3 regions of the Hyphomicrobium sp. MC1 genome follow, and region 2 is predicted to be linked to each of the others. Evidence: riboswitches for the same ligand, from Rfam matches in the RefSeq annotation. Region 2 holds a riboswitch; each other region holds the start of a gene.
The links. A riboswitch is a leader RNA that binds a small molecule or an ion and turns the genes downstream of it on or off. The one in region 2 is predicted to bind cobalamin.

Region 1 (9,569 bases), 400 kb from region 2:
CGTTCGGATATCCGGACTGGCTTTATCAGCGTATTGGGCATCCCGTATCGTGGCTAGGGCGATTCATTTCCTTTCTCGATAAAAAGCTCAATCGGGAAACCGACAGCTCGCAAGTCAGGCGCAACAAGGGCGTGCTGGCGCTCGGCATTCTTATCGTCATTACCGGTGTCATCGCCTGGGCGTTGGAGCAGTTTTTCGATCACGTTGCCTTCGGGGCGTTTTTCATTGCGCTCTTGGCGTCGATGCTGATTGCGAGCCGGAGCCTTTACACGCACGTCGAAGATGTGGCGCGGGCGCTTGATCAATATGGTCTGGACGAGGCGCGGCAGGCGGTCGGTCGTATCGTCGGGCGCAATCCGAAAACGCTCGATGCGCACGGCGTGGCGCGTGCAGCTATTGAAAGCCTTGCTGAAAATGCCTCGGATGGCATCGTGGCGCCGGTGTTCTGGTTTGCGATCTTGGGGCTGCCAGGCCTTGTCGTTTATAAGGCCATCAACACGGCTGACAGCATGATCGGGCATCGGACGCCGCGGCATGAGGCGTTCGGTTGGGCGTCAGCGCGTCTAGATGATTTCGTCAATCTGCCTGCTTCGCGATTGACAGCCCTGCTGCTGGCGCTGGCGAGCATCTTCACGCCGGGTGCGTCGGTGGCGGGAACGCTCGAAGCTGTGGCGCGCGATGCATCGAAGCATCGTTCGCCGAACGCGGGCTGGCCGGAGAGCGCGCTCGCGGGCGCACTCGGGCTGAAGCTCAACGGTCCGAAGGTCTACGGCGAGACGCGCGTTGAAGATGCCTACATGGGCGACGGCAAGCGCGATGCGACAGCAGAAGATATTCGCGCTGCGCTGCGGCTGACGACGACGGCATGGGGCGTCATGGTCGGCAGCCTGCTGCTCATCGCAATCATCTTGCCAGGCTGAGGAGTTCTTCGATTGCGATGTGTTGGGCGAGGTGCTCGGCAAAGCGATCGAGGATGGCGTCGATTTCGGTATCGTAGCTGAGCGCAGATGCTTCCATGCCCAAAGAGGCCAGAAAGGTCTGGCGTGCAGCGTCCGACGTAAATAGGCCGTGAATGTAGCATCCCGAGACGCGGCCGTCTGGCGAGGTGGCGCCGTCGCGGTGGCCGTCGGGGAAGGTTACCATGGGGCGCGCGGTGTCTGGCCCAGTCGTCTTGCCGACGTGCATTTCATAGCCTTCAAACGGCGCTATGGAACCCGTAAGCGTGCCGGAAACGCGCTCTAGCGTTTTCTCGGTGCCGAACTCGGTTTCGATATCGAGAAGGCCGAGGCCATCGACGGCGCGCGGCGGGCCTTCGATGCCATTCGGATCGGCGATGCGTTTCCCAAGCATCTGATAGCCACCACACAGCCCGAGCACACGGCCGCCGCGGCGAACATGCGCTTTGATGTCGATGTCCCAGCCTGCGGCGCGCAAGGCTGTTAGGTCATCAATGGTTGTCTTCGAGCCCGGCAGTAGAACGAGATCGGCGTGTGCCGGAATCGGCTGACCGGGTTCGATCAGTTCGACGATGACGCCAGGTTCGTTGCGTAGCGGATCGAGGTCGTCGAAATTCGAGATGCGCGGCAGCAACGGCACAGCGATGCTCAGTTTCGTTTCACCACCGGACCTCGATGTTTTCATGAGGTCGCGCAATCCGAGCGCGTCTTCAGCGGGAAGCTTGCGAGCGTCGGGGAAGAACGGCACGAGGCCGAGCGGCGTCCATCCGGACAGATTTGCAATTGCCGTCATGCCATCGGCGAATAGCGTCGGGTCGCCGCGCATCTTGTTGATGATGAAGCCGCGGATCATGGCCGCGTCGTCGAGATCGAGGACGTGGCGTGTACCGACGACGCTGGCGATGACACCGCCGCGGTCGATGTCGCCGATCAGTACGACCGGAACGTCGGCGGCGCGTGCGAAGCCGAGATTGGCGATGTCGTTCGCACGCAGGTTGATCTCGGATGCGCTGCCTGCGCCTTCGACGAGAACGAGATCGGCGTTCGCTTTGAGGCGCGCGAAGCTGTCGAGAACGGCAGGCAGAAGCTCTTTCTTTTTCGATTGAAAATCGCGCGCTTTCGCCGAGCCGCGCATTTTGCCTTGCACGACGATCTGCGCGCCGGTTTCGGTCTCGGGCTTCAGCAGCACCGGATTCATGTGCACGGATGGCGCAACGCGCGCGGCTCGCGCTTGCAATGCCTGGGCGCGGCCGATTTCGCCGCCGTCGGCCGTGACCGCGGCATTGTTCGACATGTTCTGGGGCTTGAACGGAACGACGCGAACCCCGCGGTTGGAGAACAAACGGCAAAGCCCGGCGACGATCAGCGATTTGCCAACGTCGGAGCCGGTACCTGAGAACATCAACGCGCGCGCAGGCATCAGAATTCGATGCCTTCCTGAGCTTTGATGCCGGCGGCGAAATGGTGCTTCACGGCACCCATTTCCGTCACGCCATCCGCGAGCGCGATCAATTCCGGTTTGGCGTTGCGGCCGGTGACGACGACATGAAGATCGGGCCGCCGCGTGCGGAGCGTTTCGAGCACGTCATCGAGCAGCAGATAGTCATAACGCAGCGCGATGTTGAGTTCGTCGAGAATGAGCAGACGAATGGATGGATCGGCCATCAATTCTTTGGCCTTCGCCCAGGCGCGTGTGGCGGCGGCAATGTCGCGGGCCTTGTCTTGTGTTTCCCAGGTGAAGCCTTCGCCCATCGTGTGCCAGGAGATCTGATCGCCGAAGCGTTCAAGCGCGTCGCGTTCGCCGGTCTTCCACGCGCCTTTGATGAACTGGACGACGCCGACGCGCCAGCCGTGTCCAAGCGCGCGCAGCACGAGGCCGAATGCGGCCGTCGATTTGCCTTTGCCGGGGCCGGTGTGGACGAGCAGCACGCCTTTTTCGATCTGTTTCGAGGCGACCTCGGCATCTTGCACGGCTTTGCGCTTTGCCATCTTGGCTTTGTGACGCTCGGCATCATCGACCGTGGTGGGATTGTTGCTCACGGCTCAGCCTTTCAACGTCAGCGGCAGTCCGGCGGCGACAAAAATGACCTTGTCGGCGGCTGCTGCGATCTTCTGATTGAGCCGGCCGGCTTCGTCGCGGAAGGCGCGGGCGAGCGCGTTGTCCGGCACGATGCCGAGGCCGACCTCATTCGAGACCATCACACAGGGCGCGACGCGTTTTGCGACGGCGGCCAGCAACGCGTCGCTTGCCTCCGGAACGGGGCGGTTGGCGTGCATCAGATTGGAGGTCCAGAGCGTAAGGCAATCGACCAGCGAGGGAAGCTCTGCAACACGGTTGGCCAGCACGTCGGCAATTTCGAGGGGCGATTCGTGATCGACCCAGCCCGCGCCACGGCGGCTCTTGTGGTGCTTGATGCGGCTGTACATTTCGTCGTCGAACGCTTCCGCCGTGGCGACATAAGCCCAAGGCCCGGGAATGCCTGTCAAAAGGCCTTCCGCATAGGCGCTTTTACCGGAACGGGCGCCCCCGAGGATGAGGGTCAGCTGCGGGAGGTGCAAAGTCGTCATTATAAACTTTCGGTCGTGCCGCAGAGGCCGCTATTGCGATTGACGTAAGATGTGGGCTCACTTATCGATTGGGACGACGGTCCCTCGCAAGAGGGTTCAAAAGGGAATGCGGTATTTACTCCGCAGCTGCCCCCGCAACTGTGCGCGGTGAGCATAGGCGAGAACGCCACTGGGCAACAGCCCGGGAAGGTCGCCCAATGCCAAGACCCGCGAGCCAGGAGACCTGCCGTCAACGAGATTTCCAACTTATCGCCGGTGGGGCGAGAAAGGTTAAGATGCACTTCAGAACATGCCGCGCGTCTGGCCGGTCTTCCGAAAATTCAATGTCTGTGGAGGCGGGGCAATGAGCACGCGCAAGGTTCCCGTCACGATCGTCACCGGCTTTTTGGGAGCGGGCAAAACGACACTCGTTCGCCATGCCGTTGAGAACGCGCAAGGCCGCCGCTTGGCGCTGATCGTCAACGAATTCGGCGATGTCGGCGTGGACGGGACGATCCTCCGGTCATGCGGCATTGAGAACTGCCCGCAAGAAAACATCATCGAGCTGACAAACGGCTGCCTGTGTTGCACCGTCGCTGACGATTTCATTCCGACGCTTGAAGCGCTTTTGGCGCGCGAGCCCGCGCCGGAGCACATCATTATCGAGACGTCGGGCCTCGCGCTGCCGAAGCCGCTGGTTAAAGCTTTCGAGTGGCCGGATATCCGCAATCGTGTGACGGTTGATGGCGTGGTGACGGTCGTTGATGCCCCGGCCGTGCGCGCCGGTCGCTTCGCCGACGATCCGGTGAAGGTCGCGGCGCAGCGCGAAGCAGATCCGTCCGTCGATCATGAAAATCCGCTGGAAGAGGTTTACGAGGATCAGCTGCTCTGCGCCGACCTCGTCGTGCTCAACAAGTGCGATCATCTTTCGCCGGAAGACGCGGCTTTGATCGCGCAAGACATTCGCAGCATGGTGCCGCGGGCAATCAAGATCGTGGCAACGCAAAATGGGGTCGTTCCGACAGATGTGCTGCTCGGCATTTCGGCAGCTGCGGAAGATGATCTCGCCGCTCGACCTTCGCATCACGATGCCGAACCGGAACACGATCACGACGATTTCGAGACGTTCATCGTCGAAGTGCCGGAGCTATCGTCGCCCGACGATCTTGCGCAGCGCGCAAAAGCGATCGCCAACGATCATGACGTGCTGCGTGTAAAGGGCTTCGCGGCCATTGGCGGGAAGCCAATGCGGCTCCTTTTGCAAGGGGTCGGCGAGCGGATCGACACGCGTTACGAACGTGCATGGCAATCGGGCGAGGCGCGGGTGGGCCGGCTGGTCGTCATCGGTCAGAAGGGGCTTGATCGCGACGGCATCACTCGGACCCTGACGGGCGCTGCCTGATGCATATCGTCGTTCGCGAGAGCCGGGATCTGGACGAGGCTGCCGCGCCTCAAGATCTCGGACTCGCGCCCGCCGATATCGTTTTTCTGTCGTTTTCCGATTCCGACCTTGCGATGGCGGCGGCTGCATTTCGCGGCGCTGAGAGCACGCAGCCGAGTGTGCGGATTTCGAACCTCAATGCTTTGCGCCACCCGATGTCGGTTGATCTATTTTCCGACGCGACGCTGAAAGGCTCGAAGGCCGTGCTCGTGCGCCTGCTGGGCGGCCTCGACTATTGGCGGTATGGCGGCGAGCAACTCGGGCGGCGCTGCCGCGAACTGGGAATTGCACTTGCTATCGTGCCGGGCGACGGGCGGCCGGACATTCGACTCTCGGCGTTGTCGACGCTTGGTTCGGATGAGCTGGCGCGGCTTGAGGCTCTGCTCGACGTGGGCGGCATCGAGAATACGCGCATGGCTTTGCTGGCGATGCTCGGCAAACGTGACGCGCGTGGAAAAATTGCACAGCCGCGAGAGATTCCGAATTTCGGCGTCTATCGGGAAAGCGCGCAATCCGTTGCTGCGCTCGGGGCGGCTGCCGTTGTTTTCTATCGCTCACATTTGCTTGCGGGCGATGTTGCGCCAGTCGATGCTTTGGTAGATGCACTTGAAGATCGCGGCTTGGCGGTGGCGGCGCTCTACGTTCCGAGCCTGAAGGCAGCGGATACCGCGGCTTGGCTTCAGGATGAGCTGCAACGTCTCCGGCCGAGCGTCATCGTCAATGCGACAGCGTTTGCCTCACGCGACGGCGCGGATGCCTCGCCGCTCGACGTTGCGGATTGTTCGGTCCTGCAGGTCGCGCTCGCCAATTCGAAATTTACGCTTTGGGAGAAGTCGCAGCGCGGCGTCAGTGCCGCGGACCTTGCGATGCACGTCGTTTTGCCGGAACTCGACGGACGGTTGTTTGCGGGCGTCGTATCGTTCAAGGAAGCGGACACGCTGGGAACCGAACTCGGCGTGTCGTTGCTGCGCCATGTGCCTTATAAGCCAAGCGTTTCGCATGTTGCCGAGCTTGCCGCGCGTTGGGCGAGGCTTCGTTCAGCCCCGCGCCATGATCTTCGCATCGGTCTGTTGCTCTCGACGTATCCGGGGCGGCCGGATCAGATCGCGCACGCGGTTGGACTTGATGGCCTTGAGAGCGCGTGCAGGATCGCATCGCATCTCGAAGACGCGGGTTATGACGTCGCCTGTCGCCCGTCGGACAGTCGCGATCTCGTGGCGCAACTCGATCCAGCGAAGGCAATCGGGTGGCCGCTTGATGCTTACCGTTCGGCGTTCGATGCTCTGCCAGAAGCCTTTAAAGAAAGCGTCGTCAGCGCCTGGGGACCGCCAGAAGATGATGACGCACTCGTTGGTAATACGTTCCGCTTTCGTGTTGCGCCGTGCGGAAATCTTTTGATTGGACTGCAGCCGGAACGCGGGCAGGCGCTTGACCGGAAGGCGCAGTATCACGATCCGGCGACGCCGCCGCGGCACAGCTATGTCGCGTTCTATCTCTGGCTGAGACACGTCGCAAAGATCGACGCGCTTATTCATCTCGGCGCGCACGGCACGCTCGAATGGCTGCCAGGCAAAGCCGTTGCGGGCAGCGAAATGTGTGCGCCGCGCGCGCTGGTTGGCCCTACGCCGATGATCTATCCGTTCATCGTCAATGATCCCGGCGAAGCGGCGCAGGCGAAGCGGCGGCTATCTGCCGTGACGCTCGGACATAAGCCGCCGCCGATGACGGATGCCGGTTTGTCGGGGCCGTTGAGTGAAGTTGAACGGCTGGTCGATGAATTCGCGTCGGCGGAAGGTCTTGATCCGAGGCGGCGCAAGGTTCTGTCGGATCAGATCGTCGACGCCGCCATTCGTGCCGGAATTGCGGCCCAGTGCGGCCTCGATGCGGGCATGGCGGCGAGCGAAGCATTGACCCGCATCGACGCCTTTTTGTGCGATGTGAAAGAGCTGTCGATCCGCGACGGGCTGCATATCCTCGATGAGGTGGAGCTTGAAGCGATCACTCGGACGCTTGCTGGAAAATTCATCGCGCCGGGTCCTGCTGGAGCGCCGAGCCGAGGGCGATCTGATGTACTGCCGACAGGACGCAATCTTTTCAGTGTCGATCCGCGCAGCGTGCCAACCGCAACGGCGTGGGCGAACGGCAAGCGTGCAGCGAAAGCAATCCTCGATCGCTATCTCTCCGATCATGGCGAATGGCCCCGCGCGATCGTGCTCGATCTTTGGGGCAGCGCAACGCTCAGAACCGGTGGCGAGGAACTCGCGACCGCGCTGGCGCTGCTTGGCGTTCGCCCCGTCTGGGATCAGCGCTCCTATCGCGTGACGGGCGTCGAGACCGAGGCATTGGCGGAACTTGGACGTCCGCGTGTTGACGTGACGCTGCGGATTTCAGGACTTTTTCGCGATATGTTTGGAGCGCAGCTTGCGTTGTTTGATAGCGCCGTCGCGCTCGTTGCCAGTCTTGAAGAAGATGCCGGCGATAATCCGCTGCGCCCGGCCTCGTCGTCCGAAGCAAAGCTCGATCGCATTTTCGGACCGGCCGGCGGCAGCTTCGGTGCTGGCGTAATGCAGCACATCGACCGCGGCGACTGGAGCGAGCGTGGCGATCTTGGGCGGTCGTATCTCGCCAGCACACAGGCGGCGTATCGTGGCGATGGTTCGGAAGCGACGAGCGCGAGCTTTGAAAAACGCGTGAAATCGGCAGACGCCTTCGTGCATGTGCTGGATCACAGCGAGATCGACCTGCTGACTGGCGGTGACTTTGCGGCACACGAAGGTGGGTTCGCGGCTGCCGCTGCTTCTCTCGGAAACGATCGCGTTGCGCTTTATCATGGCGATACGGCAACGCCAGATGCGCCGCGGGTTCGCACGCTGCAGGAAGAATGTGCCCGTGTGATTCACGGGCGCGCTGCAAACATCCGGTGGATCGAGGGCCAGATGCGTCATGGCTTCCGCGGTGGCGCGGAGATGGCGCAGAGCGTTGACGCGGCATTCGCCTTCGCGGCGACGGCGCGGGCCGTCGACAACGGCGGCTTCGAGCGGCTCTACGAAGCATATCTCGGTGACCCAGTGGTCGCAGCGTTTCTTGCGCGCGAGAACCCCGACGCAATCGCGGCAATGCGGCGCCGGTTCGAGGAGGCGATTGCGCGCGGGCTTTGGCAGCCGCGACGCAACGATCTCGGCGAAATCGCAAACAAAGACGATTCATCGCGCGAGGCAGCGGAATGACGTCGGCGGATCATTTGAGGAAAGGCTGGTGTCCAGGCGCGCATCGTCCGATGCGTTCGGGCGATGGGCTTCTGGTGCGTGTGCGTCCACGCGCCGGCGCACTTTCGCTCAGTTCGTTGCGAGCCATCGGTACGATCGCCGCTCAGTTCGGGTCCGGCGACATTGATTTGACTAATCGCGGCAATCTGCAGATCAGAGGCGTTGGTGACGGCGCGTTCGCAGTGCTTCTCGGTGCCCTGGATACGGCAGGTTTGCTCGACCCGTCTGCGGACGCGGAAGCCGTGCGCAACGTCGTCGTCGATCCGTTGAGCGGGCTTGATCCGCGGCGTGCGGATATTTGCGATCTCGCGGCAGCGCTGGAGACGATCCTGCTGCGAGATGCGCGCTTATGGTCTCTGCCCGCAAAATTCGGTTTCAGTTTTTCGGGCGTGGCGACGCCGCGCATCGGCGGACGCAGCGCGGATATCATGATGTCCGCCCGCGATGATTTTTTCTCCATCGTGCTCGATGGTGCGATTGGAATGGGCTGCGAAGTTGCGCGCGGAGAGGTCGTCGATGCCATGCATCGTCTGGCGCTGGCGTTTATCGAGCTGAAGGCAAACGACGCGAGTTTTCGGCGTATGCGCGACGCGGTTGCTCAGTTCGGCGTCGCAAGGGTATTTGCAATGGCAGGTTTGCCGCTTCCGACGGCCGCGGATGAAGCGGTAGCAGACAGTGTGCCTGTGGGATTGCTGCAGCGGAATGACAGCGTGTTCGGAGCTGGCGTCGGTTTTCCCTTCGGGCGGATTACGGCTGATCAGCTTGCCGCGCTTTGCGATCACGCCGCAGTGGCGGGCGCTGAAGACGTTCGCACAAGCCCAGAACGCGTGTTCGTCTTTCCACTGCAGGATGCGATGCATGCGCACGAATTGCTTCGGGGCGCCAATGCCGCAGGACTGATCGTGCAAGAAGACGATATACGGCTCGCGATGGATGTCTGTCCGGGCGCGCCTGGGTGCAAAAATGCGCGCACGGATACGCGGCGGGATGCGCAGCGCTTTGCCGACACGTTTGCGGGTTCGTTGCACGGCTGCTCGCTGCATATTTCCGGATGCGAGAAGGGGTGCGCGCGGCGGACGGAAGCACGTCTGACGCTCGTCGGCCGCGACGGCCGGTACGATATCATCAGAGACGGTTCAGCGGATTCGATGCGCGTACACGATACGATCAATGCTGACGACATGAGCACGACGATTTCGCGCTTGATCCTGGAGCCCGCAGTATGACGGTACAAGACTACATTCGCGACGGAGCGGCGATATACGCGCGCTCGTTTGCGATCATCCGGGCAGAGGCGGATCTCGCCGGGTTGTCACCGGTCGAGGAGCGCGTCGCGGTGCGGATCATCCACGCCTGCGG
Region 2 (9,569 bases):
TGTTCGCTCAACTTTCCAAAAATTCAACCCGGAGCATCCGATGGCCCCCCGCATCGCAATCATATTAACCGGCGTCTTGATCGCCGCAGGAAGCAGCGTCGCGCAGGCAAAGCCTCACGCCAAGAATCCCGATAAGGCACAGATCGTCGCCGTAGATCGCTTCAGCGCCAAGGCGGCGCATTTACAATTGCGCACCTCAACCAATGGCATCCCAGGCCCCAATAAGCCCGTCGATTTCGACAAAGGCCCTTTCATTACCACCGGGCTGTCACCGACCACGGGCAAGCCGGTGCGCTATTACAATTTCGATGTCCAGAATCTGACCCCTGCTCCCGTTTATGTCTTCTATCGCAAGGGTGAGAAAAGCCCGATCTCAGGTCAGCTCGACATCATCGACAATCTGCCGGGAGAAAAGGGCTATAACGATTTCCGCCAAGTCTACAAAGTCTCGGTTCCATCCGATTATGTGGTGAACTCAATCACCGATAAAACTCAATTGCGCCAGTCCGGTTACGCGATCGAGAAAACCGACACCCTGCTCAACATGCCTGTGGTTCCCGACAAATCGGTTGCGCGACAACGTCTGAACGGTGAGAGCGCCGAACTGCAGCGCGCCTGGTACAAGGGCAAAGTTGCGAAGTATTTCGCTTTCAACGAAGCGCCGCTTTCTGTGGCTGGGGCGGACGTCCCCATTTCGCCGATCTACGTAACTTTCAATGTCAATCCCAATGAGCCGAAGGGCGGTCCAGGTTCGGGTTTCCGCAGCGAACCCAACTCCCCGCAAACCCACAACGTCCCAGCCACGCTTCCTGGCGAAGAAGGTTATTCGCCGCTGTGGTCGGTCAACGTCTACGACAATGCCGATTGGTCGAAAGTCAGCAATCTCGATACCGCGCAGAACGCCAAGTTGCTCGGCCCAGGGGTCGCAAACGTCAATTGCCCGATCGTTTTCGTCACCCCTTGACGTGACAAGAATGCGGAGACCCCGGGGCCTCTGACACTCCTGCACTTCGCCGCGCGTGAGCCCCGTTACCGGCCACGCCGGCGAATTCGCCCTATAAGCTGCACGCGGGATGACGGCATCGTCGTCCCGCGGTCAACAGAAGTCGAGATGGTTCACGCCGTGCGCGGAGCTTGCTGCGCAGAAACCGACGGGCGAGCGAAACGGCTCGCGATGACGGACAGAATCAACAACCCAGCAAACGAAACGGCGTTGACTTCAAACACTCTGGCGACGGTTGCGACCGAGAAGGCATCATCCGAGCTTCCAAGCGGGATGCCTGCGACGTAGAGCGCCAGTTCATAGGCTGCGAAAGCCAGCACGAACGAGACGGTCAGAAGCACCGGCCAAGCGCGGGTCATCCCAGTTGCAAGCCGAGCAGCAGCGAATGCAGCGATCGTTGCGACGCCGATCGCCGCGCCCCAGGCATACGACTCGAACGTGTGCGGATAGCTCAGGAACGCATAACCGACGATCTGGTTGGTGAGCCACGCCGTGACGACGAGCGCCAATCCCGTGCGAGCATCCATTCGTGTCGCCGCCAGCGCTGCAATAGCGGCGAGCGGCGCTGCGCAGGCGAACACGAAGCTGCCGCCAACGCTCAAAGCTGCGATGAGGGCCACCCAAATGGCACTCATGGCAAGCGAGGAGGAAAACGTTTGATCGTCAAATCGGGAACCAAATTTCATTGTCATGTCCTTCTGAAATCGTTCCCTGGCGGACGAAAGCGCCGGGACGGGAGGCTATCCGTAAATACCATAGCCGTCGCCCGCCAGAGAAGCCCTTAGTTCGTAAACCTGATGCCGCCATAGGCGCCGATGCCGGTCGCCAGGAAGCCGTCAGGAATCTCGTAGTGCTCGTCGAAAAGGTTATCGATGCGGCCGTAGATGCTCATATTGTCGGTCAGCTTGTAGTCGGCCGCGACGTTGACCACCGTGAAGCTCGGCAAGAACTCGTTCTCGAATGTCGCGCGATTGATGTCGAGCGAGTCACCGTAGTAGAGCACCGCACCCGTCAGGAGCAGCTTCTCCGTCGGCGTCCACCCGAGAGTGACGCTCGCCTTGTTGTGCGGGCGGCGCAGAAGCCATCCGCCCGTATCTTCGTTGGTTGCCTGCGTGTAGGTATAATCCGCACGGATACGAAGATCCTTCGTCAAATCCGCTGAAATAAACGCTTCGACGCCATCCGTTTTCGCCTTACCGACATTGGCATACGTTGAAACGAAGGTCGTTGGATCGTAAGTGCTCTCGATCAGATCGGTAATATCGTTCCGGAAGTAGGTGGCGCCAAACTGTGCACGGCCACCGAAAATTGCTTGCTCGAAGCCGACATCGTAACCGGTATTTTCCTCCGGTTTGAGATCAGGGTTTCCATAGAAAAAGTAAGCGGGATAATCCTGAAACCGCTGGCTGAGGCTTGGGGCTTTGAAGCCCGTGCCAATGCTGCCTTTGATCTTGGTTCCCGTGCTCTCGATTACATACGCGGGCGCAACGCGCCAAGTCGTATGACCGCCGAAGTTCTCGTTATCATCGTAGCGCACGTTCGCCGCGACGAAGAGATTGCGAATGACCTCAGCCTGAAGCTCCGTATAGACACCGTTGTTCCACTCCTCTGCGAATGTGTGCTGGCCCTCATAGAAAGAACCGCCACCGGAAAAGACCTCATTGATCTGGCGGCCATCAAATTGCTCGATCTGATGTTCGGCGCCTGTAACCAGCGTATAGCCCGGCGCGAGGTTCCAAACATTGCGCCAATCGTACTTAACCCGGTCGCCTTGATAGTAGCTGTTGCCAGTGAGGTTGACGTGGTCGATATTATCGGTCTGAGAGTTGGAATAATTGATGCCGAAATAGTTCGTCAGATTGCTGAACGTGCGCCAGACTACTTCGCTGCGCGAGTAAAAATCATCGACGTCGGAACCCGATTGATATGGCGCCGGATAAGATGTGTTTGTGAACGGATCGTAAGCGTCACCCGTGTAATGCAGCGTGCCGTCGGTGTATCGGGCGACGAGATTGACCGTCACATCCTTGGTGATATCGACACCGACTTTCGATGAGTAGGTCCGGTTATCGTATCGGTTCGAATGACGCTGCTCTCCCGGAAGAAGTAAATTCTCGGGTGTCACGGGGATGTCGTCGGCGCGAAAATGCGAGACATTGAAGTAGTAGTTGTACTTGTTCGTGCCGCCGCTGATGCTCGCAGCCTGATTGAACGTTCCAAATGAGCCACCCTCGACCATGGCAGTCGCCTTCGGCGGACCATAGCCCCTCTTCGTGTAAATCAGGATCACGCCACCGAGCGCATCGGCGCCGTAAAGACCACTCTGCGGACCACGCAAAACTTCGACGCGTTCGATATCCATGGCGAGCATCTGGCCCAGATCGAACGTACGATTGGGTGTGGTCGGATCGCTGACGTCGATGCCGTCGATCAGAATCTTCGTGTGATTGGAGTTCGTTCCGCGCATGAATACCGACGTCTGACCGCCAGGACCGCCGGTCTGCACAATGTTGAGGCCGGGAACCATCTTCAAAACGTCAGGCAGCGTGCGGCGCTGTTGAGCCGCGATTTCTTTTGCGGTGATAACGGTGACAGAACTTCCGATCTGATCGACGGACTCGGGCGTACCCGTTGGAGACACCGCGATGTCAGAGGAATCGACGGTCGCCGAAGAATCGCTGGAATTCGAAGCGGCCGGCGTTGAAATCTGTTGGGCCGCTGCCGGCGCCTTGACCTTTTTGGACGGCGCATCGCTGTCGTCGTCTGCCATGACGTTGACCGCCGGCAACTTGGTATTCGGCGAAGCTGGAACTTGCGCGCTCGCTTCCTGAGCTGAAATTCCAACTGTTGCAAAGGCTAATGCTATCCGCATTTTTCGCCGTCTTGACACGCGCAGCATGAGACCCCCGAGGCGCTGAATCGGGGTGAGTTTCCAATTCGATCTGCAGATGTGCGGGATACGAGCGCGCAGACGCTGCGACGCGGCTCTTGAAAGCTGCGTCCCATGAATATCTGCACACTTGAAAGTTCTTATCCGCTCAGCATAACGACCTGCACGACCGAAGTGGTTGCCCACCGGTTGACATACAGCCGCCGCTACGGGTTTCCGCTCTACCGCGCCCTGCGCACGGGAGATGGGCAGCTTGTGCCGGCAGGTCTCCTGACTTGCGGCTCAGGCGTCTTCTCCGGCCTTCCCGAATATCTCTATTGCGAGATCTTCAGTGGCTTTTAGTCGGAGCCGACTCGCCGCTTACAGTTGCGAGGGCAGTCTCGGCATTGGCGCAAGAAGCGCCGCACCGCGTTCCCTTTTCATGACCACTCAGCTTTCGCCGAGGGCCAACCGTCACGCCAACATTAAAGAAATAAGTTCGCCGGGCTGTCAATTGGGCTTAGCTCGGCCCGGACTTAAAGGTCGCAAGCGACGATGCCTAATTAACACTCCCGCTCAACGGGGCCGCTCCGATATGCCATGACGTGCGTTCCTCCGCACGCGAACGCTTCCCCTTAACCGCAACGTCAGACGTCACACGCGCACCGCATGACGGGCACGACCCTCCACTCCAAAGACACGCTCGTAGCGTTTCATTTCCGCAGACTCCCCTGTGGCTTTCGCGGAATTGTCAGACAGCTTGACCGCCGGTTTGCCATTGACGCGCGTGACCTTGCAGACAAGCGAGATCGCATCAAGACCAGGAGCGCCGTCCGGATCGCAGCCGCGAAAATCATTGGTGAGATTGGTGCCCCAGCCAAAGCTGGTTCGCACCCGCCCGTGAAAATGACGATACGTGTCTTCGATACTGTCGATATCCATACCGTCGGAGAAGATTAGTAGTTTTCCGCGCGGATCGACACCGTGCGCCTTCCACCAAGCGATAATCTGTTCTCCACCCTCGATCGGAGGCGCGCTGTCCGGGCGAAAGCCAGTCCATCCTGCAAGCCAATCGGGCGCGCGCGCCAGAAAGGCTTTGGTCCCGAAAGTATCGGGCAACGCGATCAGCAGATTTCCGCGGTATTCCTGCCGCCATTGCTCCAAGACACGATAGGGCGCCTTCGCCAAATCCTCGTCACTATCGGCAAGAGCGGCTTCCACCATCGGCAATTCGTGAGCGTTGGTGCCGATAGCTTCTAAATCGGCGTCCATTGCGAGCAGCACATTCGACGTTCCGATAAAGTGTCCGTCCAGCCCTTCTTTCAGTGCTTCGACGCACCAACGTTGCCATAGAAATCCGTGCCGACGCCGCGTGCCGAAGTCGGAAACGACAACGTCCGGCAGAGCGCGCAGCCGCTCCACCTTCTGCCAGAGCTTCGCCTTGGCGCGCGCGTAGAGCACGTCGAGCGCAAAGCGACCCTTGGCGCGCATCGCGGCGCGCGACCTGAGTTCGTTGACGATCGCCAACGCCGGAATTTCCCACATGGTCGTATGGGTCCAAGGCCCCGCGAAATCGAGTTCATACTGACCATCGACTTTGCGAAGCTCATAATCCGGCAACTGAAAATCGGCGAGCCATGCGATAAAGTCGGCACCGAACATCTGCGTTTCGCCGTAAAAGCTGTTACCGGCGAGCCAGATCAGCTCCTTCTTGGTAAAACGTAGAGCACGCGCATGATCGAGCTGAGCACGCAACTCGCCCTCATCGATGATGTCGGCAAGACGCACATCCTTCGAGCGGTTTATGAGCGAGAAAGTCACCCGCACGTCCGGGTGGACCTTGCGGATCATTTGCAGCATCAGCAATTTGTAGAAATCGGTATCGAGCAAACTGCGGATGATCGGATCGAGCCGAAAATTGTGATTGTAGGTACGCGTCGCAATGTCGGTGACGGTCATGATGTCAATCTAAGATGATGCGCTAAATGATGAGCTACAGCAAACGCCAAAGTTATCAGCAGCAATAGTGGATAAGCCCTGAAGCGCCATACCTCCAACAGTCCTATTTGCACATGGCATTGTGAAGCCGGTTCATCAGATCTACGGCATCCGTCACGGTATCTGGAGAGACTGCAGCCTCAAGAACCTCCTCAATCCGCATCACCTCAGCATTTGCCGCCTCGGCCTTCAGACGCCCTTTGGGCGTTAAACGCGCAAGCTGCCGGCGACCATGATGAGCGTCCTGTCGGCGCTCCACGAGCTTCCATCCTTCCAGCTTCGCCAAAACGCCCTGCATCGATTGCGGCGTTATGAATGCGCGCTCTGCAAGATCAGCGTTGGTCTGGTCCGGCCTCGCATTCAATTGGGCGAGCACCGCATATTGCGCAGGATTGAGCCCAAGGGGCTTTAAAGCCTCCTCCAAACGGCGATGCAGCGCATGCTGAGCAAGCTTCAGCCGGTAACCCAGCAGCGGGGTCATGTCCTTGTTCATTGCAATATCAGCCGCCTTATATTATATCAGGTGACTGATATTATCACCGCACGCCAAGGAGGCAACGATGAGCAGACTGACTGGACCCGATTTTATCGCCATCCAAACCGAAGACCTTCAAGCTGCCCGAGCCTTCTATGGCGACAAGTTGGGCCTGCCCCTGTTGCAAGAGACGCCCGAAGCGGTCGTCTTCAACAGCAAGCCTGTTCCGTTTGCGGTCCGAAAGCCGCTGATGGATCTGGAAGCCGCTCAAGGAAAATTGGGCTGGGGCATTGCGCTATGGTTCGCCTGCGATGATGCCGACGCGCTGCACGAAGAATTAGAGGCAGCAGGAACACCCATCATCTTCTCGCCGAAGGACGGCCCATTCGGAAGGTATTTCGCGTTCCGCGATCCATTTGGCTACACGATCACGGCGCATACCGCATAACACGCTAATGGATAGGCATTGCAAATCGCGAAAGCAGACTTCGACAAATTCGAGGCGCGGCGGAAACGTGATCTCAAGATTCCAGATGCAGCGGAAAGCAATTTCCACCGGCCCCAGCCCATACCCAATCGATTAAAGAGGGAAATCTGCGGCACAAGCATCAGTCGTTCGCAAGGGTAGTCAAAACTGGCGGTGCGGACGGTCTGACGCGAACTCGTCTCTGACAGAGAAATCCCTGCAAACAGTAAAATATCAGGGAGATTGGTGGAAATAGGTTGGCTAAGCAATCTGCTGTCGCGGCTTTGACCCTAAATTCGCGGGTATTTTTGACCGATAGGCGATCGTAATACCTATACCTCGTAACACAGAATAACAGGGATGCCCCGAGGCCTAGTCGGCGAACCACTTTCTGTCGACTGATCCGGGGTGCGCCCGACGGCAGCGCCATCCGGATTAGCTCCTGGTTCATCCGATGAGCAGACAGCCACCGTGCCAGACGGCGCTCCTGGCACCGCAGCGGAGGTCTCCGAATCCTCGGAGTGGCACTTCCTAAAATCTTCGGGAGAGGAAGAAGCGGACAGCTCCCGACTATCTGTCGTGATAGCTACTAAGGTCTGTCGGCAAAACGGAAAGGGCAACTATCGCTTCGTTGTCCCATCGATTTCTTCAAAACTTACAGACCGCCGGAAACATGCCCACAGACGTCACCGAAGTTTACAGCACTCGCGGTGCGGAGCGACTCGGGCGGAGCGGCGTCAAACGCGAGCTTTGACCACTTCTAGGTCGAGATTAAATTCGGAAGCCACTGATTAAAAGTTCGTCGATCAAGCCAAAACGCTGTTTTCGCGACGCCTGACCATGTCGGTTAGCAGGACTTATGGCCTGAAAACCGCAGAAATAAGCGAACTCTTCAAAAACCTCCCATGCAAGAAAAACGACCACGGAGCGAATATATTTTAATCTTGAAGATTAATTAGTTTCATACATTATGTAGCTATATTGCGCTGGCAAATCGGCGAGAACGCGAAGTTTTCGGCAGGTTAACGAAGGGAAATCGAGGATGGCGTCGACAACGGGGAACACGGAATCTACCTCCGTTTCGAAGCCTCAACGCATACGGTGGGCAATTTCCTTCGTGCTCTTCCTTGCCGTGATCTCGGCATTCTTCGACCGGATTAGCATCGCGGTCTTATTTACCAACGTTAGCTTCCAGAACGATATGGGCATTGGCTACAATCCCGCGCTCCTCGGATTGCTGATGACATCCTTCGTATTCGCATACGGACTTTCCGGCCTCTTCCTCAGCTTCGTGGGAGACCTCTACGGTCCTCGGCGTGGACTGGCCTGGGGTAGCGCGCTTTGGGGCGTCTCGATGCTCTTGATGGGCTCCGCGGGAAGCTTCGCTTCGATGCTCGTCTATCGCATCATCTTAGGCATTACCGAAGGCCCCCAATTCGCTCTGATCAACACACTCATCAAGCGTTGGTTTCCGGCGCGAGAGCAGGCGCGTGCGAATTCGATATGGATGATGGGGAGCCCGCTAGGTTCCGCCATCGGCTTTCCAATCACGATCTATCTCGCGGCAAACTATGGCTGGCGCACATCATTCTACGTCCTCGCGGCCCTCAACCTTCTTATCGTCTTGCCGCTCGTGTTGCTGCTTGTCCGCGACAGACCGGACACGCCCGTAGCACCGGTTGTAAAGATCGCAGAGACGACGAGCTATCTCGATCAGGTTCGCCTCTTCTTCTACGATTGGCGCTTTTGGATGCTCGTCATCTTCAACTCCTCGGCGCTCGTCTATCTCTGGGGCCTCAATGGCTGGCTACCGAGTTATCTGATCAAAGTCCGGCACTTTGATTTGAAGCAAGCCGGTATCTACTCTTCGTTGCCATTCATCTTCATGTTCGCAGGCGAAGTTCTGTCCGCCATTCTCTCCGATCGCATCGGCCGCCGCGCTACCGTCTGCTTCCTATCGCTATTTGGCGCTGGCATTTCGATGTATCTCGTCTCAACGATCGAGGACAACTACACGGCCGCCTTCATGATCGCAGTAAGCGCCTTCTTCTGGGGTAGCGCTCTGCCATCGCTGTTCGCCTTGGGACTGGAAATTCTACCCGCACGTGCCGTCGGAGCGGGCGTCGGTGTCTACAATGGCGTTGGCAACCTTATCGGGGCATTCGCCCCCCTCGCGATGGGCCTCATCATCGCAAAAACGGGCGACTACGACGCGGGGCTGCTCGTGATTGTCGGCGCAGCCATACTCGGCTCCGTCTCGATGCTGCCCCTCATGTTCAAGAATAGCCGCGCTGGCACTGTCGACTCGCTCGAAGGGAGTCTTCCTAGTGCTTGAGAACATCCTTGCAGTGGTTACCGCGACCTCAAACACCACCGACGATCCGTCGATCGCAGCGATGCTCACCCCCCGTTTGCATCAAAGCATTTCGCGACGGTCGTCTGCCGACGTTGACTACCGCGAAGGCACACACACGAGCAGCCCAGATTATATTCGGCGGTTTTTCCCCCGGACCGCCAAGGTGTGGAGGCGACGGGAGATAGAAATATGAAAAGCTGAGATCAGGTCCGCCAGCGTTCCTGGCACACTCGCCACGGCAGGCTCTTAGAAACGCGCCGCCGCTTCCTCCTCTCACCTCACCGGGCACATGCCCGCCGCGACGGATCGCCTCCGCGCCAGATGGCGCATGTCGAAATTCTTGGCGCTCGATTTCAATGGAGATCACGATGACCAGCACGAGTAACAAACTTAAATCCGGCA
Region 3 (9,569 bases), 1.4 Mb from region 2:
TCGATCAGTTGTCGAAGGCCTTCGCGGGAACCTGAGCGGCAGCGAAAACCAACCTCCAACGATCAAGCGGCGAGCCTCAAAAGCTCGCCGCTTTTTTTAGTGCACGTTGGAGTCGGTGTAGCAGGCGCGCATGGCTTCGCAGCGATGTGGACCGGCAAAGTGCATGTTGTCGCCCTTGGCGGCGCTGATGAAGTCGCACACCTGGTTCAATCCGTCTTCCGTTAGCCACCCTTCCCTGCGTCCGCGCTGCACACCGAAGCAGTCGGCAGTTTGCTCATCGGGTCCACGGAACTGATGTCCGCACTCGTGCGAATAGATCCAGAGCTCGACTGGGCGCGGCAGCTTGTCGAGCAGTCGGGTGTTGAGAATGATGAAGCCCGGATAGGCCGCACCATAATCGTCAAGCTTCTCGTCAATTACGGTCGGACGGTCGCCGCATTGGATGCGATATCCCTTGAGCCTGAGTTGGCCGACGGGGACGAGATACGCCGAGCCGTTTGTATAGCCGATGTATTCTTCAGCGGTGGGACCCCCGTCGGAAACGCCCGCCAACGCCAGGGCCGGCGCGATAACACAAAGACGAGCAAGAAGTTTCAATCGATTCATGTTGGCGATGGTCCATTCTCCGAAGGATTTGATTGCGGCCAATCCGACGCGCGCTGCGGCCGCCTCGGTCCGGTCATAATCATACGGTGTCTATCCAATAATATAACATACGCATCAAGCGGCCAAAGTTACATTCACGCATTGCAGTTTCGGGGGGTCCGATGGGACATTGGAAGAGCAGCCGCACGGCCAGCCATCGGCTTGGCAAACGAGCCGCATGGGCCGCGGCCTGGGCTGCAGGAATTTTCACCGTGGTCATGTCGCTCGGTTTGGCTGCGCACGCTAACGAGGCGCCCACAGGACCGAAATCCGCATTCGGATTCGCTGGCACGATGCAGGCGCAGCCTGTTCGCGAACCTTCGATGATTACGCAGGCCATGGACGCCGCGTGGTCCATCCTTCTCTTCGAACAGCATCGCTTTACTCAAAACATGACTGGCGCGGTGCGCAATCTGAAATCGACGACCAACGTCATGGCCGCAACCGGCGCTCTTGTTGTGGCGAGCTTCATTTATGGCATCCTTCATGCTGTCGGGCCGGGACACGGAAAGGCGGTCATCTCATCCTACATGCTGGCGGACAAGGAGACGCTACGGCGCGGCATATTCCTCGCGTTCCTATCGTCCCTGATCCAAGCGCTGTCCGCAATTACGCTGATCGGCGGACTGTACGTGGCGGCCCTGGCCACGGGACTGCAGACAAAGTGGGCGGAGGCCTGGCTTGAAACGTTAAGCTGGGGTGCGGTGGCGTTGCTCGGGGCTTGGCTGATGTTCAAGCAGCTTTGGCCGATGTTTACGTCTCGGCGCCAGCCCGTTCGCGCCGATCACCTGCATGGCGACGATCACGGACATGGGCACGATCACGGATGCGGCCATGATCACCACGGCCAAGCCGCGCCTGCGTCATGCGGACACGATCACTCACACGATCACTCCCATGGTTGCGGGCACGATCATGTTCATGACGAGCACTGCGGTCACGCCCATCTACCGGGTCCGGACGAGTTAAGAGGCAAGCTGTCGTGGAGCCGGGCGCTCGCCATTGCGTTCTCGATCGGCATGCGGCCGTGCACCGGAGCTTTGCTCGTTATCATCTTCGCTGCGACGCAGGGGATGATCTGGGCCGGCATTCTGGCGACATTCGCGATGGCGTTTGGAACAGCCTTAACCGTATCGGCATTGGCAGCGGTATCGGTCGGCTCGCGTAATCTTGCGATCATCCTGGCGGGCGCCGAAAGCCGATGGGGCGACTTCGTCGCGCGGAGCGCCAGCGTTGTCAGTTCGGCCGCAGTCTTCGTGCTCGGGACGGTTTTCTTTTTCGCGTCGTTCCACGACGTCCGCCCGTTCTGAAAGGCTACGAACTCACGCCGCGTCGGACTTCCGTACCTATGGAAATCCTCGATTATCGGCATAGAATGATCGATAATGAAGGAGCCGATGCTTGATTAATCCTGCTCGTATTTCGGCTGTTGCCATTGTCGGCTCAGCATTCTGCACGATCGCGGCGACGGACGCTGCCGCCGCGAAGATGCGCATCTGCCAAGAACAAGACCAGCATTACGAGGAGATCAAACCATCGGCCGGGCCACTGGAGATCAACGCAGCGCTGTCGGCCGCTGCCGATAAAGGGTGCTTGAAGCTTGCTCAGCGCCTTCTTGACGATGGCGCGTCACTGGGATCGCGCGACCGCCAAGGCGCGATGCCCCTGTCGCACGCGGCGAAGGCGGGACAAACCGACATACTGAATCTGTTCATTGCGCACGGCGCCATTATCGATGCGCGCAATCTCGATGGATCGACCGCGTTGTTCCTGGCGGCGGAACAAGACAACCAACCGGCCGTCGAATCCCTTGTTGCACATGGCGCAGACGTCAATCTCGCAGGCCGCAGCGGACTGACGCCGTTAGAAGCTGCCGCCTACATGGGAAATGAAAATATCGCGACGCTATTGCTCGCCAAGGGTGCCGATCCCAAGCGCACGGACGCGACAGGAAAGGGACCGATCTGCTACGCGGCCGCCCGCGGCTTCGCTAAAGTTGCGGGCATTCTGCTCGATCATTCCGTCGACGTGAACGCTCGCTACGGCAACGACCTGACCGCGTTGATGTGGGCAGCTGGACACGAAGACGGCGCGGGAACGAGCGATGTCGCGGACGTCCTGGCGTTGCTTATCGCGCGCGGCGCGCATCTCGACGACCGGGACAATCGCGGGCGGACGGCGCTTATGATCGCAGCTTCGCTTGGCCACGAGCGCGCCGTCGATGTACTCCTCGCACACGGTGCGAGCCGGACCTTGCGTGACAAGTCGGGAAAGACGGCAGCAGACCTCGCCTCAAACGACGAACTCAAGAAGAGGCTCGCGGCGAGTTGATGGAGGTGGGAGCGGCTACTGTCCGCCGCCGCCAATCACCGTCAAACTTGCAAGATACTGGGCGATTGGGTCGAGATCGGCCGGCTGGGCTGCATTCATGAGATCCGACATGCCGGGATTGTTCGCCCGGCTGTGATCGCGAAAATCCGTCATCGTTTTGAGGAGATAAGCGGCCTGCTGGCCGGCCAGCCGTGGCGTCGTGCTGTCACCCTGATACTGGTCGAGATGGCACGACGTACAGCCGATTGAGCCAATCACGGTGAGCGCGTGCTTGGTGACGTCTTTGGAAGGCGACGGCTGTTGAATACTCGGCCACTTGAGCCCAGAGAAATGCGCGGCCAGCGCTTTCATGTCGTCTTTGCTCAATCCCTCAGCGATTGCCGACATCTGATCGTTCTTGCGCGCACCTCTCTTGAAGTCGCGAAGCTGGATGTAGAGGTAGCCCTGGTTCTGCCCCCAGATGACAGGGGTCGTCTTTTGCTGCGGGACGCCGTTTTCGCCGTGACAGCCTGCGCAAAGCTGAATTTTGTCAGCGATGTCGTCGGCGAATGCCGAATGACTGCCGGTCGAGATTGCGGCAACGAGCAACCCCAATCCAATTACTGCCTGCCGCATATCGAAACTCCCGGTCTTCGACGACGATTAAAATAAAAGTCGGAAAAGGAGCACGCGCGCTCCTTTTCCGACGTCCACATAATCAGTTGAGCGTGAAGGCAATGATGTTATTGCCGCGCTTGAAGTCAATCTGCGTGTTTCCGCCGGCGCCGACGACAATGTATTCCTTGCCGTCGAGCGAATACGCCGCTGGCGGAGCGTTGACGCCTGCGCCGCACTGGAACGACCACAGGATCTTGCCGCTCTCGGCGTTGTAGGCGCGGAACCAGCCGTTGGCTTCTCCGGTGAAAACGAGATCACCCGCGGTTGCAAGCGCGCCGCCCATCATCGGCTCAGGCGTTTTGACCTGCCATTTGATTTTGCCGGTGTTGTAGTTGACCGCAGTGACGTTTCCGAACGAAGCCTCGGTCGGAATGACCTTAAAGGCGCCGCCAAGCCACAGCTTTCCATCGGGATAGGGGCTTGACTGAACCTGATAGGTCATCGGCTGGTGCAAGTTGACAGCATAGGTCAGAGCGAGTTTCGGGTTGACCGCCATAGGCGACCACTCAACGCCACCGTTTGCGCCAGGAAGCATGCGCGCGCCTCCCGGTGTCGGCAAGGTCCACATGTTCTCCTGCGCGACCATCGGCTCAGAGAAGCGGATCAGGCTGCAATCCTTGCGGTTGTGAACATAGACAAAACCGGTCTTGCCGCCATGGATGACGCCCGGAACGACCTTGCCGTCCTTGTCCTTGACGTCGACCAAGATCGGCGGACTGACAGCGTCGAAGTCCCAAACATCGTGCGGGATATACTGAAGGTGGCAGACGTATTTGCCGGTATCGAGATCGATCGATACGAGCGAGTCCGTGTAGAGATTGTCACCCGGACGCAGCGAACCGTCGAGGTCCGGCGACGGATTGCCGACCACGAAGAACAAGCGATTGAGTTTGAGATCAACCGCCGGATTTTGCCAAACGCCGCCACCCAACGTCTTGTAGGGATCGCCAGTCTTGGCGAACTGAGCTTTCTCGGCTTCGATGTCGCGGTGCAGATCCTTGCCCGTGGCATCCTTCGTGGCCCAGACGCCGACCGTGTTTTCCGGCACCGTGTCGAAATTCCAAACCTGCTTGCCGGTTTTGGCATCATAAGCGCGGACGAAACCGCGGATGCCGTATTCGCCACCGTTGGTGCCGATGATGATCTTGCCGTTAACGGCTGTCGGCGCCATCGTTTCGCTATAGCCGTCTTCGGGATCGGCGATTTCCGTTTCCCAAACGAGGCTGCCGGTCTTGGCGTCGAGCGCGACAAGCTTGGCATCAAGCGTCGCGAGGTAAACCTTGTCGTCGTAAACCGCGACACCGCGATTGTTCGGGCCGCAGCAATATGTCGTGATCGGCCCCATCTTGTGCTTGTAGTGCCAGTATTGCTCGCCGGTCTTGGCGTTCAGCGCGTAGACATGATCGAACGATGTCGTCACGTACATCACGTCGCCGACGATGATAGGCGTCGTCTCTAGCGACTCTTTTACGTCCATCTGAAAGATCCACGCCGGACGAAGCTTTGCGACGTTGCCGGTGTTGATCTGTTTGCCGAGGTAATACCGTGTCTGGTCGTAATTGCCGTTGGTGTGGAGAAACTGCTTGGTATCTTTCGCAGCGTTCGACAATTCTTCCTGCGTGACCGCTCGCGCAGGAGCTCCTTTGATCGCCTCTTTGGATTTGTGCTCGATTTCCTGAGCGCCGACGGGAGCAAATGCGGAAAACGCAAGCGACGCTGCGAGCGCCGCCGCAGTCGCACGGCTTCTTATACCGACCATGTTGTCCTCGCTTACTTGAAGTTCAAACCGGCCGCCAACACCGGAGGGGGCGTCAGATCCGTTGTCTGACATTGGCATAGTGCACCCCCGATTTTTTCCCGGCAATAGGGTGAACACTTCTAAAGTATCAAATCCATTGTCGCTTTTTGCATTCCGAGACAACGTGGCGCGGAACCACAAATGCAAGACCAGGACCAGCAAATACAAAATGAAATGTATGCGAATTGTCTTTCGCGGCTGCAATATCGGTGCGTTCTAACTTCGTATGGATTTAAGCGCCCATCGCCGTCCATTCGATGACAGTTCGACGACGGAAAGCGGCGCAACATCAATATGCGCATATGAGATTGCTTGCGCCTCGATCGCGACGACAATCGCCGCGCGCATGACCGCCGGATGCGTCACGGCCAAAATGGGTCCCTCACGCTCCGAAATCGTCTGCATCCAGACGGACGTCCGCGCGATGAGCGCTTCAACTGTTTCGCCGCCGTGAGGCGCAGAGCCTGGGTCGGAGAGCCAGCTTGCTAATGCGTCGGCATCGGATAGAGCAATGCTACTCAGGGTGCGGCCCGCCCAGTCGCCAAGTTCGATGTCCCTGAGCGCCGGGTCAATCCGGGGGGAAAGTCCTAAGACAGCGGCAGTCTCCAGCGCCCGCCGGGCGGGACTGGAGAAGACGATGGCGGCATTGCGAAATTCGCCGGCCATTGCGGACGCGTCCCGCCGGCCAAAATCGTCGATGCCTTCGTCGAGCGGGAAGGCTGCGCGCCTCGCCGCCGGGGTCGAGGCGTTGGCTACAAAGGTCAGGCGCGGCGGCATCTTGGCTCAATGGCTTGCGTTGACAAATGCCCGGCCTGCCCTATGGTGAGACGTGCATCCTCACGGGTAGGAAGCCGGTGAAATTCCGGAACGGTCGCGCCACTGTAATCGTGGGTCGCTCCAAGCGTCCACCGAAAGTCAGACCCACCTCGTGATCAGAGCACACCTTGAAACGGGACGCGTAATCCCATGGAGGCTCTTTAAAATGGCTCATTCTTCTATCGTCGCACAATCTCTCGGCGCTCAAGGCGGCTTCGCTACGCCTGTTCCGGTTCGCCAGATTCTCCCCTGGGCGATCTTCGCCGGGTTGCTGTTCCTCCTCGCCATGTATTTCATCGGCGTCGAAGAAGGCGCCACGGCGATTTTCAACGGGATGTACGTGCACGAGTATGTGCATGACGCCCGTCACCTTCTCGGCTTCCCCTGCCACTAACCGCGGCGGAGAATTTCGGATATGGTATCTCTTCTTGTGCGCGGCATGATTGCCGGGCTTCTCGCTGGTATTCTGACTTTTGGCTTTGCGAAGGTTTTCGGCGAGCCTCAGGTCGATCGGGCGATCGGCTTCGAAGAGCAAATGGCAAAAGCGAGCGGTGAGCCGGAAGAACCGGAAATCGTCAGCCGCGCGGTGCAGGCGAGCTTCGGCCTGTTCACCGGGGTCGCCGTCGTCGGTACCGCGATGGGCGGTCTTTTCGCTCTGGCCTTTGCGTTCTTCAACGGCCGACTTCTCGTCGGCATGTCACCGCGGACCACGGCGATCATCATAGCGGCGCTTGGCTTTCTGGCGATCTACTTCATTCCAAACATCAAGTATCCGGCCAACCCACCTGCGGTCGGGTCACCGGAAACGATCGGCTACAGAACGCAGCTCTACTTCGGAATGATCGTCTTCTCTCTCGCCGCGTTGGCGATCGCGATCAGCGCTGGACGGCAGTTCTTCGCTCAGGTCGGCGGCTGGAACGCCATCCTGATCGGAGGCGGTGTCTACATTGCCCTAACGGCGCTTGCGGGCTATTTCCTGCCGCCGATCAACGAAGTTCCAAATGATTTTCCTGCCGATCTGCTTTGGAAGTTCCGTGTGGTGTCGTTCGGCATTCAGGGCATCCTGTGGATGACGATTGGCATTATATTTGGAATGCTGGTCGACAGATCGAACGAGAAAATCGCTCATTGAACGGCGCACGCGCCGCTCAAAGCCAGCCAGATCGCATTGCGCTTGCTGCTGCGATCTGGCCTGCAATCGCCAAACATCCGAAAAGGCTGTCTGCTAGTGGCACGCCACTCGCCTTGCATAGGAATCTGCAAACTCGACGACACGACGGGCTTTTGCCTTGGCTGCGCGCGCACGGCCGCTGAAATCGGCGACTGGATGGCGATGAGCGAAGCTCGGCGCGACTCCGTCTGGGAGCAACTGCCGGAACGGCTCGCACAGCTCTCGGTGCGCGTTCGTGTGTTGCCGTGGGTTCGCGATGAGCTGATTAACTGGGTCCGCGACACCCTCGTCGCTCGGCAAGGCGCGTGGGTCGTCGGCGTGCCGGGCGCCGTCGCGGAGTTTCCCAGCGCCGATAACACACCGATTGATTTGCACGTCGAGGACGGCGTGATAACCGCACGGCGTGCGGATGCTGCGTTTCGTATCGCGATCAACGATAAGATTCGTGCTTTCGCGTTCACCGATGGCGGCCCGATTGTGCTCGGACTACCGAGAGGACGCGCCGCCATTCAATCTGGTTCGGCACTTCAAGCTGTTGGGCTGGATGCCGGCGCAATCGACGAGACGCATCGCGGCGACGAACTTTTCGATCTCGGAATTGGGCGCCGATATACCCGCTTCTGCGTTCGCACGCGGGACGAGACGCTGACATCGGCGCTATCGGATCATGATCGGCGGCATTGGTCGGACTTCATGCCGGTCATGCTCAATCAATTTGTCGCTTTGAGTCCGCATCGCATCGTTGAAAGCGCTGCGGCGCGCATCGAAATCTTTTCCAGAATTCCAGGCCCCGGCGAGTCGTCACCCAATGGCGCGCATACCCATTTCCTTGCCGAGTTCCTGAAGTCCGGCGACGAGATCGCTCCAAGTCTGGCGCCGCCCGACTATGTTGGCCCAGTCGCGATCTTTTATCCTAATAAAACCTAGGCAAAACGCACTATCGCGCTCGGAAAGTCGCTCTTGTCCCCAGTTCATGGCCGCAGCCGCCCGTTGCTGGGTTGAGAGCCTCGGCGCGCCGTAGTAGTGACGTTTTATTGATTAGCCTGAGGGCTTCGATAACTTGAGAGGGGACGGGATGCGCAGCATCAGCCTTGGACTCGCCTTCGCCACTGCGGCAGCTTTGATTTCGGCTCCAGCCTCGGCAGACGAGCGATTGCAATCTTCGTTCACTGCGCTCGTCGGCAAAGGTTACGAAGTCAAATCTGTGACGCTCATTCCTCTCGAGGTCGCCAAGAGGGTCACGGAAAAGGTCAAGACCGATAACGTCGTCGTCACGTTACAGAAGCAGGAAACGGTTGCCGTCTGCTACATCGCGTTCGCGAATTGGGCATTCATGAACAAGGCGTCGCTCGATTCCGCGACGCTGTGCGAAGTCCGTTCTTCGCCGACCGAAGAGAGCGCGGCACCGGCAGCCGCACCGAGCGAACCGGCGGCACCTGCCGAAGCGACGACGCCTCCGGCCGAGGCGACAACGCCTGCCGCTCCGAGCACAAACCCTTAATTTCTAGCTGCTCTCGGCGGGCGAAGAGGCTTTGGTCAATTTCGCTTTCAGCCGAGGCATCGCAAAGTCGAGAAATGCCCGAAGCTTCAGCGGCAGCAGTCCGTTGCTGCCGTAAACGAGGCTGACCGGGACCTGGGGTGGCTCGAACCGCTCCAGCACGACCTTGAGCTTTCCCTCTGCAAGCGGTGTTTCGATCTGGTAGGAAAGCAGGCGCGTCAACCCAAGTCCGGCGACCGCCATGTCGACGGCAGACTCCGCCGTGTTGACGACGAGGCGGGAGTGAATGGCGGCAACCTGGGGCACGCCATTGTTCCAGAAGGTCCACGAACGTGACGACATCAGGCCTTCGAAGGTGACGCAATCGTGCGATTCGAGATCATTCGGATCGGCAGGGGTCCCGCGTGCTTCAAGATAATCAGGGCTCGCGCAAACAACGCGGCGAATCAATCCAACGCGGCTCGCAATCAGGCTGCTATCGGGGAGTTCGCCGATACGAAGAGCGACATCGACGTGCTCTTCGAGGATGTTCACGACGCGGTCGGCCAACGTTAAGCGTACGTCGATATCCGGGTAGGCTTTCAAAAACGCGCCGACGATCGGCAGCACATGCAAGCGACCGAAAACGATCGGCGCCGTAATGACCAACTCAC

Region 1: another riboswitch for cobalamin. It lies ahead of cobW (cobalamin biosynthesis protein CobW); the one in region 2 lies ahead of HYPMC_RS01235 (TonB-dependent siderophore receptor).
Region 3: another riboswitch for cobalamin. It lies ahead of HYPMC_RS17335 (CbtB-domain containing protein); the one in region 2 lies ahead of HYPMC_RS01235 (TonB-dependent siderophore receptor).

Annotation. Positions count from the first base shown of each region.
Region 1 covers NC_015717.1:672,202-681,770, forward strand. Annotated here, with positions in the region: gene cbiB (adenosylcobinamide-phosphate synthase CbiB) at 1-920, shown strand, start outside; gene HYPMC_RS03130 (cobyric acid synthase) at 904-2,376, opposite strand; gene cobO (cob(I)yrinic acid a,c-diamide adenosyltransferase) at 2,376-2,996, opposite strand; gene cobU (bifunctional adenosylcobinamide kinase/adenosylcobinamide-phosphate guanylyltransferase) at 3,000-3,524, opposite strand; cobalamin riboswitch at 3,585-3,770, shown strand; gene cobW (cobalamin biosynthesis protein CobW) at 3,868-4,905, shown strand; gene cobN (cobaltochelatase subunit CobN) at 4,905-8,171, shown strand; gene cobG (precorrin-3B synthase) at 8,168-9,436, shown strand; gene HYPMC_RS03160 (precorrin-8X methylmutase) at 9,433-9,569, shown strand, end outside.
Region 2 covers NC_015717.1:268,334-277,902, reverse strand. Annotated here, with positions in the region: gene HYPMC_RS01245 (hypothetical protein) at 41-964, shown strand; gene HYPMC_RS01240 (hypothetical protein) at 1,117-1,689, opposite strand; gene HYPMC_RS01235 (TonB-dependent siderophore receptor) at 1,785-3,875, opposite strand; cobalamin riboswitch at 4,136-4,363, opposite strand; gene pncB (nicotinate phosphoribosyltransferase) at 4,527-5,831, opposite strand; gene HYPMC_RS01220 (MarR family winged helix-turn-helix transcriptional regulator) at 5,935-6,363, opposite strand; gene HYPMC_RS01215 (VOC family protein) at 6,431-6,793, shown strand; gene HYPMC_RS01210 (MFS transporter) at 7,929-9,146, shown strand; gene HYPMC_RS23045 (transporter) at 9,536-9,569, shown strand, end outside.
Region 3 covers NC_015717.1:3,576,724-3,586,292, forward strand. Annotated here, with positions in the region: gene HYPMC_RS17300 (metal ABC transporter substrate-binding protein) at 1-35, shown strand, start outside; gene HYPMC_RS17305 (hypothetical protein) at 97-606, opposite strand; gene HYPMC_RS17310 (nickel/cobalt transporter) at 768-1,955, shown strand; gene HYPMC_RS23415 (ankyrin repeat domain-containing protein) at 2,047-2,976, shown strand; gene HYPMC_RS17320 (cytochrome c) at 2,992-3,591, opposite strand; gene HYPMC_RS17325 (PQQ-dependent dehydrogenase, methanol/ethanol family) at 3,674-5,392, opposite strand; gene HYPMC_RS17330 (histidine phosphatase family protein) at 5,648-6,208, opposite strand; cobalamin riboswitch at 6,235-6,375, shown strand; gene HYPMC_RS17335 (CbtB-domain containing protein) at 6,414-6,641, shown strand; gene HYPMC_RS17340 (CbtA family protein) at 6,663-7,379, shown strand; gene HYPMC_RS17345 (DUF1289 domain-containing protein) at 7,476-8,345, shown strand; gene HYPMC_RS17350 (hypothetical protein) at 8,494-8,919, shown strand; gene HYPMC_RS17355 (LysR family transcriptional regulator) at 8,923-9,569, opposite strand, start outside.